One region of the Dongia soli genome, then DNA from elsewhere that is predicted to be linked to it. Evidence: predicted binding sites of a transcription regulator. Region 1 holds the regulator's gene; the other holds the start of a gene.
The links. The regulator PhoB, encoded in region 1, activates phosphate uptake and scavenging genes when phosphate is short. The targets are predictions, from matches to a motif close to TNTCATAAAACTGTCA.

Region 2: SMD27_RS14480 (DUF2794 domain-containing protein) is a predicted target of PhoB. The motif match lies at 2,876-2,891, and genes of this name have one in related genera.

The regions. Positions count from the first base shown of each region.
Region 1 is NZ_JAXCLW010000001.1:739,597-744,950, forward strand. It holds gene purH (bifunctional phosphoribosylaminoimidazolecarboxamide formyltransferase/IMP cyclohydrolase) at 1-557, shown strand, start outside; gene SMD27_RS03310 (universal stress protein) at 632-1,063, opposite strand; gene phoB (phosphate regulon transcriptional regulator PhoB) at 1,408-2,100, opposite strand; gene phoU (phosphate signaling complex protein PhoU) at 2,150-2,863, opposite strand; gene pstB (phosphate ABC transporter ATP-binding protein PstB) at 2,884-3,741, opposite strand; gene pstA (phosphate ABC transporter permease PstA) at 3,758-5,080, opposite strand; gene pstC (phosphate ABC transporter permease subunit PstC) at 5,073-5,354, opposite strand, start outside.
Region 2 is NZ_JAXCLW010000003.1:502,423-507,776, reverse strand. It holds gene SMD27_RS14495 (hypothetical protein) at 1-411, opposite strand, end outside; gene SMD27_RS14490 (lysylphosphatidylglycerol synthase transmembrane domain-containing protein) at 481-1,449, opposite strand; gene SMD27_RS14485 (GcrA family cell cycle regulator) at 1,672-2,238, opposite strand; gene SMD27_RS14480 (DUF2794 domain-containing protein) at 2,403-2,738, opposite strand; gene SMD27_RS14475 (hypothetical protein) at 2,944-3,351, opposite strand; gene SMD27_RS14470 (tetratricopeptide repeat protein) at 3,649-4,296, shown strand; gene SMD27_RS14465 (outer membrane protein assembly factor BamB family protein) at 4,487-5,354, shown strand, end outside.

The DNA.
Region 1 (5,354 bases):
GCGCGGTGTTGGCGAAGAAGAAAAACCTCCGCGTGCTGGAAGCGGGCAGCCTGCCCGATCCGATGGCGCATGGCCTTGCCATCAAGACCCTGGCCGGGGGTTTTCTGGCGCAAAGCCGGGATAATGGCCGCATCGATGAAGCGGCGCTGAAAGTGGTCAGCAAGCGCGTGCCCAGTGTGCGTGAGCTGGCGGATATGCTGTTCGCCATGGCTGTGGCGAAACATGTCAAATCCAATGCCATTATCTATGCCAAGGATGGCGCCACGGTCGGCATCGGCGCCGGCCAGATGAGCCGGGTCGATTCCAGCCGCATCGCCGCCTGGAAAGCGGCGGAAGCGGCCAAGGCTGCCGGCGCGGCGGAGAGCTGGGCCAAGGGATCCGTGGTCGCCTCGGATGCCTTCTTTCCCTTTGCCGATGGTCTGCTGGCGGCCGCCGAAGCCGGGGCAACGGCTGTCATTCAGCCCGGCGGTTCGATGCGCGACGAAGAGGTGATTGCCGCCGCCGACCAAGCCGGCCTCGCCATGGTCTTCACCGGCATGCGGCATTTCCGTCACTGATCAGGCGAGCCACCCTGGTGACTTTGCCAGGCAGTGGGTGCGCCAGGGAGACTGGCGCACCTTTGAACGGGAATTCAGCGAACGACCGTGACCGGGCAATGCGCCTTGGAAATCACATCGGTCGCGACAGAACCGAGAATGATGCGCTCAAGCTCATTGGAAATGCCGGTCGCGATGACAATGTGGTCGTAGCCCTTCTCTTCCGCATAGGAATTGATGGCCGAGGACACTCTGTTACCGGAGACGACGACGGTGTCGAAATCCGCGCCGCCCCGCGCCGCGACGACTTTCGCGGCATTACCAATCTGCTGATGAATTTGCCGCTCCACGGCGCCAAGCAGGACTTCATCCCAAAAATATGTCTTGGCGATACGATCCGCGGGGATCGGGTTAACATGCAATAAAGTCAGTTTCGCACCGGTATCCTTGGCCAGATCGGCCGCACAAGCGGCCGCGCGATCGGCTTCGTGTGATCCATCGACGGCGCAGAGAATTTTCTTCGGCATGACGGCTCCTTCCCAGTTTGCTTAACGGCAGCTTGTCGCTGCTTTCATCAGAATAAACGGATTTTCGCCACAGTAAACACAGGGGTATGCAGGACCGCCGAGGTCTTCGCGGAAAAATATTAACAAGCTTCGCCGAAGAGCCGGCCAGTCACCCTTCCACCGCAACCACTAGTGGCGGATAGCAAATCGGCATGGCTTGCGCCATCCCCAGAAGCGTCAAGCCGCAGCGGGCCATAGCTCCTGTTGGACTATGGGGCATTCTTGCCGCTTTTACGAGGACAAGCGAGACGAGGCGGAAAATGGCCTGGACGGAGGGAGGCGGGGCGACTGGCCGATCGGGACGGTCAGTCTTCCGCATCCAGAGCATAACCGGCGGAGCGCACCGTGCGGACGAGATCGGCCGCACCGTCGATATTGATCGCCTTGCGCAACCGACGGATATGCACGTCCACCGTCCGCGGTTCGACATAGATATCGCGGCCCCAGACCGAATCCAGCAATTGTTCGCGGCTGAACACCCGGCCCTGGTTTTCCATCAGGAACTTCAGCAGACGGAATTCCGTCGGCCCGAGATGGATTTCCCGGCCGGTCCGGCGCACCCGGTGGGTGATCAGATCCATCGTCAGGTCGCGGTAGCTGAGCGTCTCGCCCTGGGGTTGCGGCTTGGCCCGCCGCAACACGGCCCGCACCCGCGCCACCAACTCGCTGGGGCTAAAGGGCTTGGTCACGTAATCGTCGGCGCCCACCTCGAGGCCGCGCAGCTTGTCGGCCTCCTCGCCGCGGGCGGTCAGCATGATGACCGGGGTCAGGCGATGTTCCGGACTGCGGCGGATCTGGCGGCAGATTTCGATCCCGGAGAGGATCGGCAGCATCCAGTCCAGCAGAACCAGATCGGGCCGCTGTTCCTTGATCAGCAACAGCGCTTCTTCGCCATTGCCGGCTTCCAGAACACGGAAGCCTTCGCGTTCGAGGTTGTAGCGCAGCAGGGTTACGAGAGCCGCCTCGTCCTCGACGATGAGGATCAGCGGTTGGGTCATTTGGCCGTTCTGGCCATCGCGCGGTGAATTCATGGGCGGGCGGTTACGATCAGTTGCCGACTGCAACATTTGTTGTATCTCCCTTCGGACGCGATTCATCCAGGCTCTTGCCGTGGACGAGGAAGTAGATGATTTCGGCGATGTTGGTGGCGTGATCGCCGATACGCTCGATGTTCTTGCCGATAAACAGCAGATGCGTGCAGGCGCCGATATTGCGCGGATCTTCCATCATATAGGTCAGAAGCTCGCGGAACAGGCTGTTATACATTTCATCGACGTCTTCATCGCGACGCCAGACTGCCTGGGCGCGATCCGCATCCTTTTCGATATAGGCGTCGAGCACGCCCTTGACGATCTGCTGGGCAATCGCCCCCATGCGCGGGATCGAATTGACCGGCCGTACCGGGCTCTGCTGGTTGAGGATGATCGCACGCTTGGCGATGTTCTTCGCATAATCGCCGATCCGCTCCAGATCGGAGGCGATCTTGATCGCCGCGATCACTTCCCGCAGGTCCTGCGCCATCGGCTGGCGCAGGGCGAGGATGCGCACGGTGAAATTGGCAATCTCCTGTTCGAGGTCGTCGATACGCTTGTCGGATTGCACAACACGCGCCGCCAATTCGCTGTCGCGCTTGATCAGGGCATCGATCGCCGCGCTGAGCTGCGATTCGGCAAGACCGCCCATTTCGGCGATGACCTGGCTGAGATGTTGAAGATCGCTGTCGAAGGATTTGACGATATGATCGGTGCTCTTGGTCGACATACTATTCTCCGCTCCGCCGATCAGCCGAACCGACCGGTGATATAACCCTGGGTACGTTCGTCGCGCGGGCTCGTGAAAATCTGTTCGGTCTCGCCCCATTCCACCAAGTTGCCGAGATGGAAGAAGGCCGTCTTCTGACTGACGCGTGCCGCCTGCTGCATCGAATGGGTGACGATGATGATCGTGTAATTCTCGCGCAATTCATCGATCAGTTCTTCGATCTTCGCCGTCGCGATGGGATCGAGCGCCGAGCAGGGTTCGTCCATCAGAATGACTTCCGGCGACACCGCGATTGCCCGGGCGATACAAAGACGCTGTTGTTGACCGCCCGAAAGGCCGGTGCCCGGCGAATCCAGGCGGTCCTTGACCTCGTTCCACAGTCCTGCACGCTCCAGGCTGCCATGCACGATTTCGTCGAGATCAGCCTTGCTTTGCGACATGCCGTGAATGCGCGGCCCATAGGCCACATTGTCATAGATCGATTTCGGGAAAGGGTTCGGCTTCTGGAATACCATCCCGATCCGCGCCCGCAGCATGACGACGTCGAGCTTGGTCTCATAGATGTTCTCGCCATCCAGAGCGATCGTGCCGGTGACGCGGCAGCCTTCGATAACGTCGTTCATGCGGTTGAGGCAGCGGAGATAGGTCGACTTGCCGCAGCCGGACGGACCGATCAACGCCGTCACCTGGCGCTCGGGGATATCCAGGGCAACATTGAACAGCGCCTGCTTCTGGCCATAGAAGACGCAGACATCCTTGCTGTGGATCTTGGTGGCCTCGCTGGCCGGCGCCCGGCGTTCCTTGCCCGCGGCAGTCATCGGTAGCGCCATGCCATGATGGCCTGAACGCATCACGGTATTCGATGTTGCGTCGTTCATTTCATCTCTCCCACGCCTACCAGCGGCGCTCGAACCGGCGGCGCACGAAAATCGCTGCCGCATTCATGAGGATAAGGAAAACCAGCAGAACCATGATGCCGGCGCTGGTGCGCTCGATGAAAGCGCGCTCGGGGCTGTCGGCCCAGAGATAGACCTGCACCGGTAGCACCGTCGAGGGATCGACGATCGAGCGCGGGACATCGACGATAAAGGCGACCATGCCGATCATCAGCAGCGGCGCGGATTCGCCCAAGGCACGGGCGAGACCGATAATTGCGCCGGTCATGATGCCCGGTGTGGCCAGCGGCAGAACGTGATGCAGCACGACCTGGAGCTGAGAGGCACCGATGCCATAGGCCGCTTCGCGGATGGATGGCGGCACGGCTTTCAGCGCGGTCCGCGTGGCGATGATCACCGTGGGCAGGGTCATCAGCGAGAGAACCAGGCCGCCGACCAGCGGCGCCGATCGCGGCAGGCCGAAAAAGCCGAGAAAAACCGCCAGGCCGAGCAGGCCGAAGACGATCGACGGTACCGCGGCGAGATTGTTGATATTGACCTCGATGATATCGGTGATGCGGTTCTTCGGCGCAAATTCTTCGAGATAGATCGCGCTCATCACACCCAGCGGCAAGGCAAGGACGATCGTGGTGATCATGGTCAGCAGCGAGCCGATCAGCGCGCCCAGGATACCCGCCTGTTCCGGCTCGCGGCTGTCGCCGGAGGTCAGGAAGTCGAGGTTGAAGGCGTAGTGGACACGCCCCCCGGACTGCAATTTGTCGAACCAGCCGAGTTGCTTGTCGCTCAGCACGCGTTCAGCCTCGGGAACGTTGCGGCTGATGCGGCCCTTGTTCAACATATCGAAATCGTCGCCGGCGAGCAGGCTGACCGATTGAGTGGTGCCGATGATCGCGGGATTGGCAAGCACCATCTTCATGAGCTGACGATCGGCGCCATTGCTGATGATGTCATAGAGACGACGACGATCCGTCCGCTCGGTGACATCCGGGAATTGAGCGCTCAAGGCCTTGCGGATCGGCGGCGTGTAATTCGCCGCTTTCAGCACAGCGGGATCGCGCGTGTTCTGTGGGTCGAGCTCTTGGGCATCGAAGGTGATGTCGAGATTGATGCGCGTCTGCATGAAGGCCGAATAGCCTTTGCTGACAATGCTGATCAGGAGCAAGGCCAGCATGACGATGGCGAGGCCGACGGCGAGAACGCCATAGAGACGGAAGCGGCGCTCGGCGGCATAGCGGCGGCTGATTCGGCCCGGCGAGAGATCGGGCTTCCGCAGACGGGCCGTGGCGCTACCAGGGATGGATGGCATGGTGAAATCAGTCATATTTTTCCCGGTATTTGCGGACGGTTCGCAGAGCAACGATATTGAGGCAGAGCGTGATCACGAACAGCACCAGGCCAAGCGCGAAGGCCGCCAAGGTCTTCGGGCTGTCGAATTCCTGGTCACCGACCAGCAGGGTCACGATCTGGACCGTGACGGTGGTGACCGCGGCAAAAGGATTGGCTGTCAAATTGGCGGTAAGGCCGGCGGCCATGACGACGATCATGGTTTCGCCGATGGCACGTGACACGGCGAGGAGGATACTGCCGACGATGCC
Region 2 (5,354 bases), on a different contig from region 1:
CTGAACGATCCGCAACAAAGGCAGTCCAAGTGCCAATGCCAAGATGAGATAGCTACTGCCGCCGGCAAACTGGACGAGGGCGCAGATAATGAGCCAGACGAGGATACCAAGTGGAAGGCTGATCATCTGGCGATCGATCACCGTCAAATTCCACGATGCCGGCGCAAACGTGAGAATGCCCAGGCCGGTGGCGAGGCCGCCGTAGAGAAGAATGAGGCCGAAGCCAACGTGTAGAAAGAGTGCCGGCAGCAAGCCTGGGGCCGACATGTCGACATACTTGCGATGGATCGGCGTTGCCAGACCTACATCCACTAAGACCAGCCTCACAATCAGGGCAGCGGCGATCAGCACGCACACTATTCCCAGAATGGTCCGGAGATTTTTACCTTGTCCGACTGATGCGGATGTCATCACATGATCCCATGTATCGTAATGGCGGTGTTCGATCGCTGCCTGGAAGATGCGGTTCTGGTTGCACGGTTATTGCTTCGGGGCCGTCGGGCGGGAAACGAAATGTGTCGACTTCGCGAAGACCACTAATACGCCGGGTAGTGAGACGGCGGTCGCCACAAGGCGAATGGCAATGCTCAACGCTAAGGCCTCTGCCGTGGGCCAGCCGAGGCTTACCAGGCAAAACGTGATGACTGATTCCTGCAGGCCGATGCCGTTGAATGACAGCGGGATCATTTGCACTGCCAGGAAGATCAGGACAACGCCGAAGACCGCGGCATAGCTGATCGCAGGTCCCTGTGCTTCGGCTAGGATGGCGATGGAAGCTGAGCCCACCATCAGCATGAGGAGTGAGACGAGCCAAGCCGCGGCAAAGACCGGCTTGATCGATAGTATGTCGGCAAAAAGGTCGAGGATCGCCTCTCGAAGGCGGAAGAGCCGCGCTTTGAACACTGCAGACCATTTAAGCGTCCAAAATACAGCTGCTAGGCCAAGGCCAAGAGTGCTGATCGCGACAGCGAGCCATAAGATGCATTGCAGGATGAGCGGGCGCAACGGTTCAAGCCCGTCGATCAGAAGCAGGCAAGGCAAGGCTGTAACCAGGGCCATCACAGCGGCAAGGCGATTGAGAACAAGGCCGCTCAAGGTGTGTGTCAGTGGATAGCGATGTCGCTTAAGGGAGGCAGCGATAACGGCGTCGCCGCCGATCGTGCTAGGCAGAAAATTGCTGGCGAATAGGCCGAGCCAACTAAGGGCGATGGCGCGCCGGTAGGGAATATCAACCCCGAGGGCGCGCAGAATGATGCCGACCCGATAGGCGCCGAGTAAATGGCTAACGCCCAGCACACCAAGCGATGCCGCACCGGTCATCAGCGACAGGTTTCGGGTGGCCCTCCCCAGATCTGCCGCCGACACGGATTGGGCCAGATGCATGATCAGCGCTGCCGAAACGGCGATCTGTATGCCGATGATTAGCCACTTTTTCAGGTCGCCGGGCATTCGCCTATTGCCGCCGTCTCTCTGTCGCTATTGAGGCCCTTAACTCAACGGAGAGTGTCGGGTAATCGCTGCGATACAAAACCAGTTGCCGATTTCTACCGCGAAACGGCTTTTTGTCTATCCATCACTTTTGCCCGGCACCGTTATCTGAGGTACGCCCCTGATGAACAAAGGCTGGCGGTTAGGCCAGCCTTTGTGGTTTTCGGTGATGGTTGAACCGTGTTATGCCGCCTCCGACTTCCGGTGATAGGCAACGTGGCAATGTTCGCCGCAATAGGGACGGCCGGGTTCGGCGGGCTCGCCGCAGAAATGGAAGCCGGGTTGCTTCGGATCGCCGACCGGCCAGGAACAGCTCTTGCTGCCGCCATGGGCGCGGCTCGGCTGGGGGTGGCGGGCAACCGGCAGATCCGCCTTGTTCCGCATCTCGGGCGTGGGGCGTGCCGAGGGGGCCGCCGGCTGCGAAGCGCCGGCAGCGGCGTTGCTGATGCCAGCGGCCGAGGCGGTATTGCCCAGCGGCGATGGCGCCATTGGGGAAGTGAGTGCGGGCCGCGCCGTCCGTTCCGGTCGGTCCTGGCGCGCCGTTGCTGCCTTGCGGCGCGGTTGGGCGGTGCTACCGCTGCCGGCCTCGCGTTTGATCGGCGAGGGACGTCCCGTCAGGCCGAGGCGATGGGCCTTGCCAATGACGGCATTGCGGGTGATACCGCCAAGAATAGCGGCAATCTGGCTGGCGGTCTGGCCCTGGCCCCAAAGCTTGCGCAAGGTTTCAATCCGCTGTTCGGTCCATTCCATGGCGTGCCTCCTTATAATTACTCGGTGCGTGCCGCGAGATGTTGTGTGGAAGCTATTTCACCCCACAACATCCGGGGAGGCAAGTGCCGCCACGCAGAATCTTGTGGATAGCTCGTGGTTATCCGCAAGATTTTGATGAAGACGCCAGTAATTGTGGTTAAAGCTTAGTCAACAACAGCCAATTGACGTGCAAGCACTTCGATGATGTCACTTAATAGCCGGCTCGAGGCAAGCTGCCGGTTTCGCGACAACAGGACGTAATTGGCGTCCCGATCGCCTTTAAGGACAACTTTATTGACGGAAAAGAGCGGGTGTTCCTGGCTGCGGCGGTAAATCGAGAACACCGCCATATTGCTGCGATGGTCGATGGCGTAATCACGCCAGAGCCCCCGGCTTACCTGAAGGCTGTAGATCGACAGCAATTGGGCCAAGTCCTCGCGGCTGAAAAAGACCCGCCGGCCCTTGCGTTGGTAGTCTGCAAAAAGTACCAGTTGCGCCATCTGCCTCCGCGACCACCAGACGCTTTGATATAGCGCTGCAGCGCCCCTTTAGAGGATGCTAAAAGCGCTCGGTGCCGCTGCGCAAGCTGCAAAACGTGCCGCAGAATCAGCACCTCATTCGCGATGCCGTGATCAGTTTTCACCAAATTGCCACATGCCGTCCAGATTGGTAACGGTCCGCGCCCGAAATCCAATGCCGGCCGCGTCAATGGACGCGGATTTCCGGGCTCGCTGTCGGATCGGGGTTGTCATAGCACCAGACTTCGCCGATCGTCCGATAGCAATAGGCGGCGTTATCGCGCCTTTCTGCCGCCTCCATCTGCGCCAGTTCGGCCGAGCTGAGGCAATATTTGCCCGTCTGCTGGTAGCGCAGGATATTGCAGTCTTGGCCGGTTACCAGGGAAGCCAGATGGTCGGAGGCGGTCTTGCCGGTCTGATTCAGGCTGCTGCCTTCGACCAGGCCGTAGACCGCGGCGCCGGTGGTGAGCTGGCAGCCGCTGAGGGCCAAAAAGGCCCCGATGCCGAGCACAAATACAAGGGCCGGGGCCGGCTTGGTTGTTAAGGCATTCCCTCCCGGGTTTGCGCGCCCGTCTTGTCGATATGGCGTGGTCATGAACGATCCTTCCGGGCAGTACGATGGTCGATAGTGATTGCTCGGAGCTTAAAGCAAAAACCGTTCCAAATTTCTAAATAGGCTGCTGATTCCGTTACCGACCGATCCGACCGATACTTTCCCCCGCTCTTTGGAAGCCGCCGGCAGAGGCATTCTGCGATTTTGACGATTGCCAGCTATGCCGCTATGTTAGCGCGCAAATTTCCAACCAGACCGACCCCGGCCATTCCCAGAAGCCGGTGGCGGTAAGGCAAATGAGATAGCTGCCGGGCACGGCAGTCCTAAGAGGTTTCAGGCGTGACTGACATTTTCAATGAGATCGACGAGGAGTTACGGGCGGACCAGGCGCGTGCCTTCTGGCGGAAATACGGCAATTACGTGATCGGCGCCGCGCTTCTTGCGGTGCTGGCGGCGGCCCTGTGGTGGGGATGGCAGCGATACGATGATTACCGGCGTCAAAAGGCCAGCGTCGAATTTCTCGAAGCTGTGCAACTGCAGCAAAAGGATGAAAAGGCCGGTGCCGCGGCGCTCGACCGGGTGGCGGCCCAGGGCGGCGGCTATGGTCTGCTAGCCCGCTTTCAACTCGCGAATAATGCATTGGCCAGCGACCCGGCCCGGGCGGCCGATTTGCTGGCGGCGATTGCGGGCGATCAGTCGGTCGATCCGGCGGCACGCCAACTGGCGGCGGTCCAAGCCGGGCTGATGAAGTTGCAGGCTAACAAGCCGGCCGATGCGCTGGCCCTGGTACAGCCACTGGCGGTCGAAGGGAATGCCTATCGCCTCTCGGCGCTGGAAGTGTCGGGCCTCGCCCAACTGGCGGCCGGCGACAAGGACAAGGCACGGGACACGTTTACCCAGTTGCAGCAGCTGGCATCGGCCCCTGGCGCGGATAGCCCGGCAATGGCCATGCGAGCGCAGCAGATGCTGGACCGCCTGCAAAAATAGGATCGCGGCCAAGGCTGGTGAGATTTGGCCATGGCAATTGGCCCCTCTCGGCAGCCGGGCGAATGCGTGGACATGCCGTCCCGAGATGGCCGACCGAGGCTATCTCATCGGCGATAAATAAGCCGGCGGGCGGACATCGCTGGCCGTTAGATAGGGAATTGGCGACCAGATGGGCGGCGTTATGAAGCGAATGACAGGGCAAAATAGCCAGCCGGCTTTGGACGGCACCTTTTCGGGCAGATGGCGGGTGTTCATCCGCGCCGGCCTGTTGGGAGCTGCCGCACTGACGGCCTTGGCCGCCTGCGACAAATCCAAGACGCCATTGCCGGGCGAGCGGGTTTCGGTATTGCAGCTCGACCGCAGCCTCAGCGCCGATGAATCCCTGGCGGATGTGCAGGTGCGTCTGCCGAAGCCTTACTTGAACAAGGATTGGTCGCAGGCGGGCGGCCAGCAAAGCCATGCCATGTATCATCTGCAAGCGAGCACCCAGCCCTTGCAGCGCATCTGGTCGACCAGTGTCGGCTCCTCTGCCAGCGATGACAATCGAATGTTGGCGGAGCCAGTTGTCGCGGGCGGCATCGTTTATACGATGGATGCCGACTCCGAGGTCTCGGCGGTTGATGCGAAAAGCGGCGACCGCTTGTGGCGGGTCGATTTGACGCCAGATGAAGAGGACGATGATCTGTTCGGCGGCGGACTCGCCGTGTCCGAGGGCAAGGTGGTGGTGACAACACCCTTCGCCAAGGTTTTCGCGCTTGATGCCAAGAGCGGCAAGACGATTTGGGAAACATCGGCACCGTCGCCGATGCGCTCCGCTCCTGCGGTCAGCGATGGTCGCGTGTTCTCTGTCACGCTCGACAACCAGCTCGTCGTTTTCGCGCTCGATGATGGCCGTCGCCTCTGGTCCAATGCCGGTGTCGAAGAAGCTGCCGGCTTGCTGGGCGGGGCGACACCGGCCGTATCAGGCGGCGTCGTCGTCGCCGCTTATACATCAGGCGATCTCCTGGCCTTTGATGTCACCAATGGCCGGATCCTGTGGAGCGACAATCTGGCGGGCA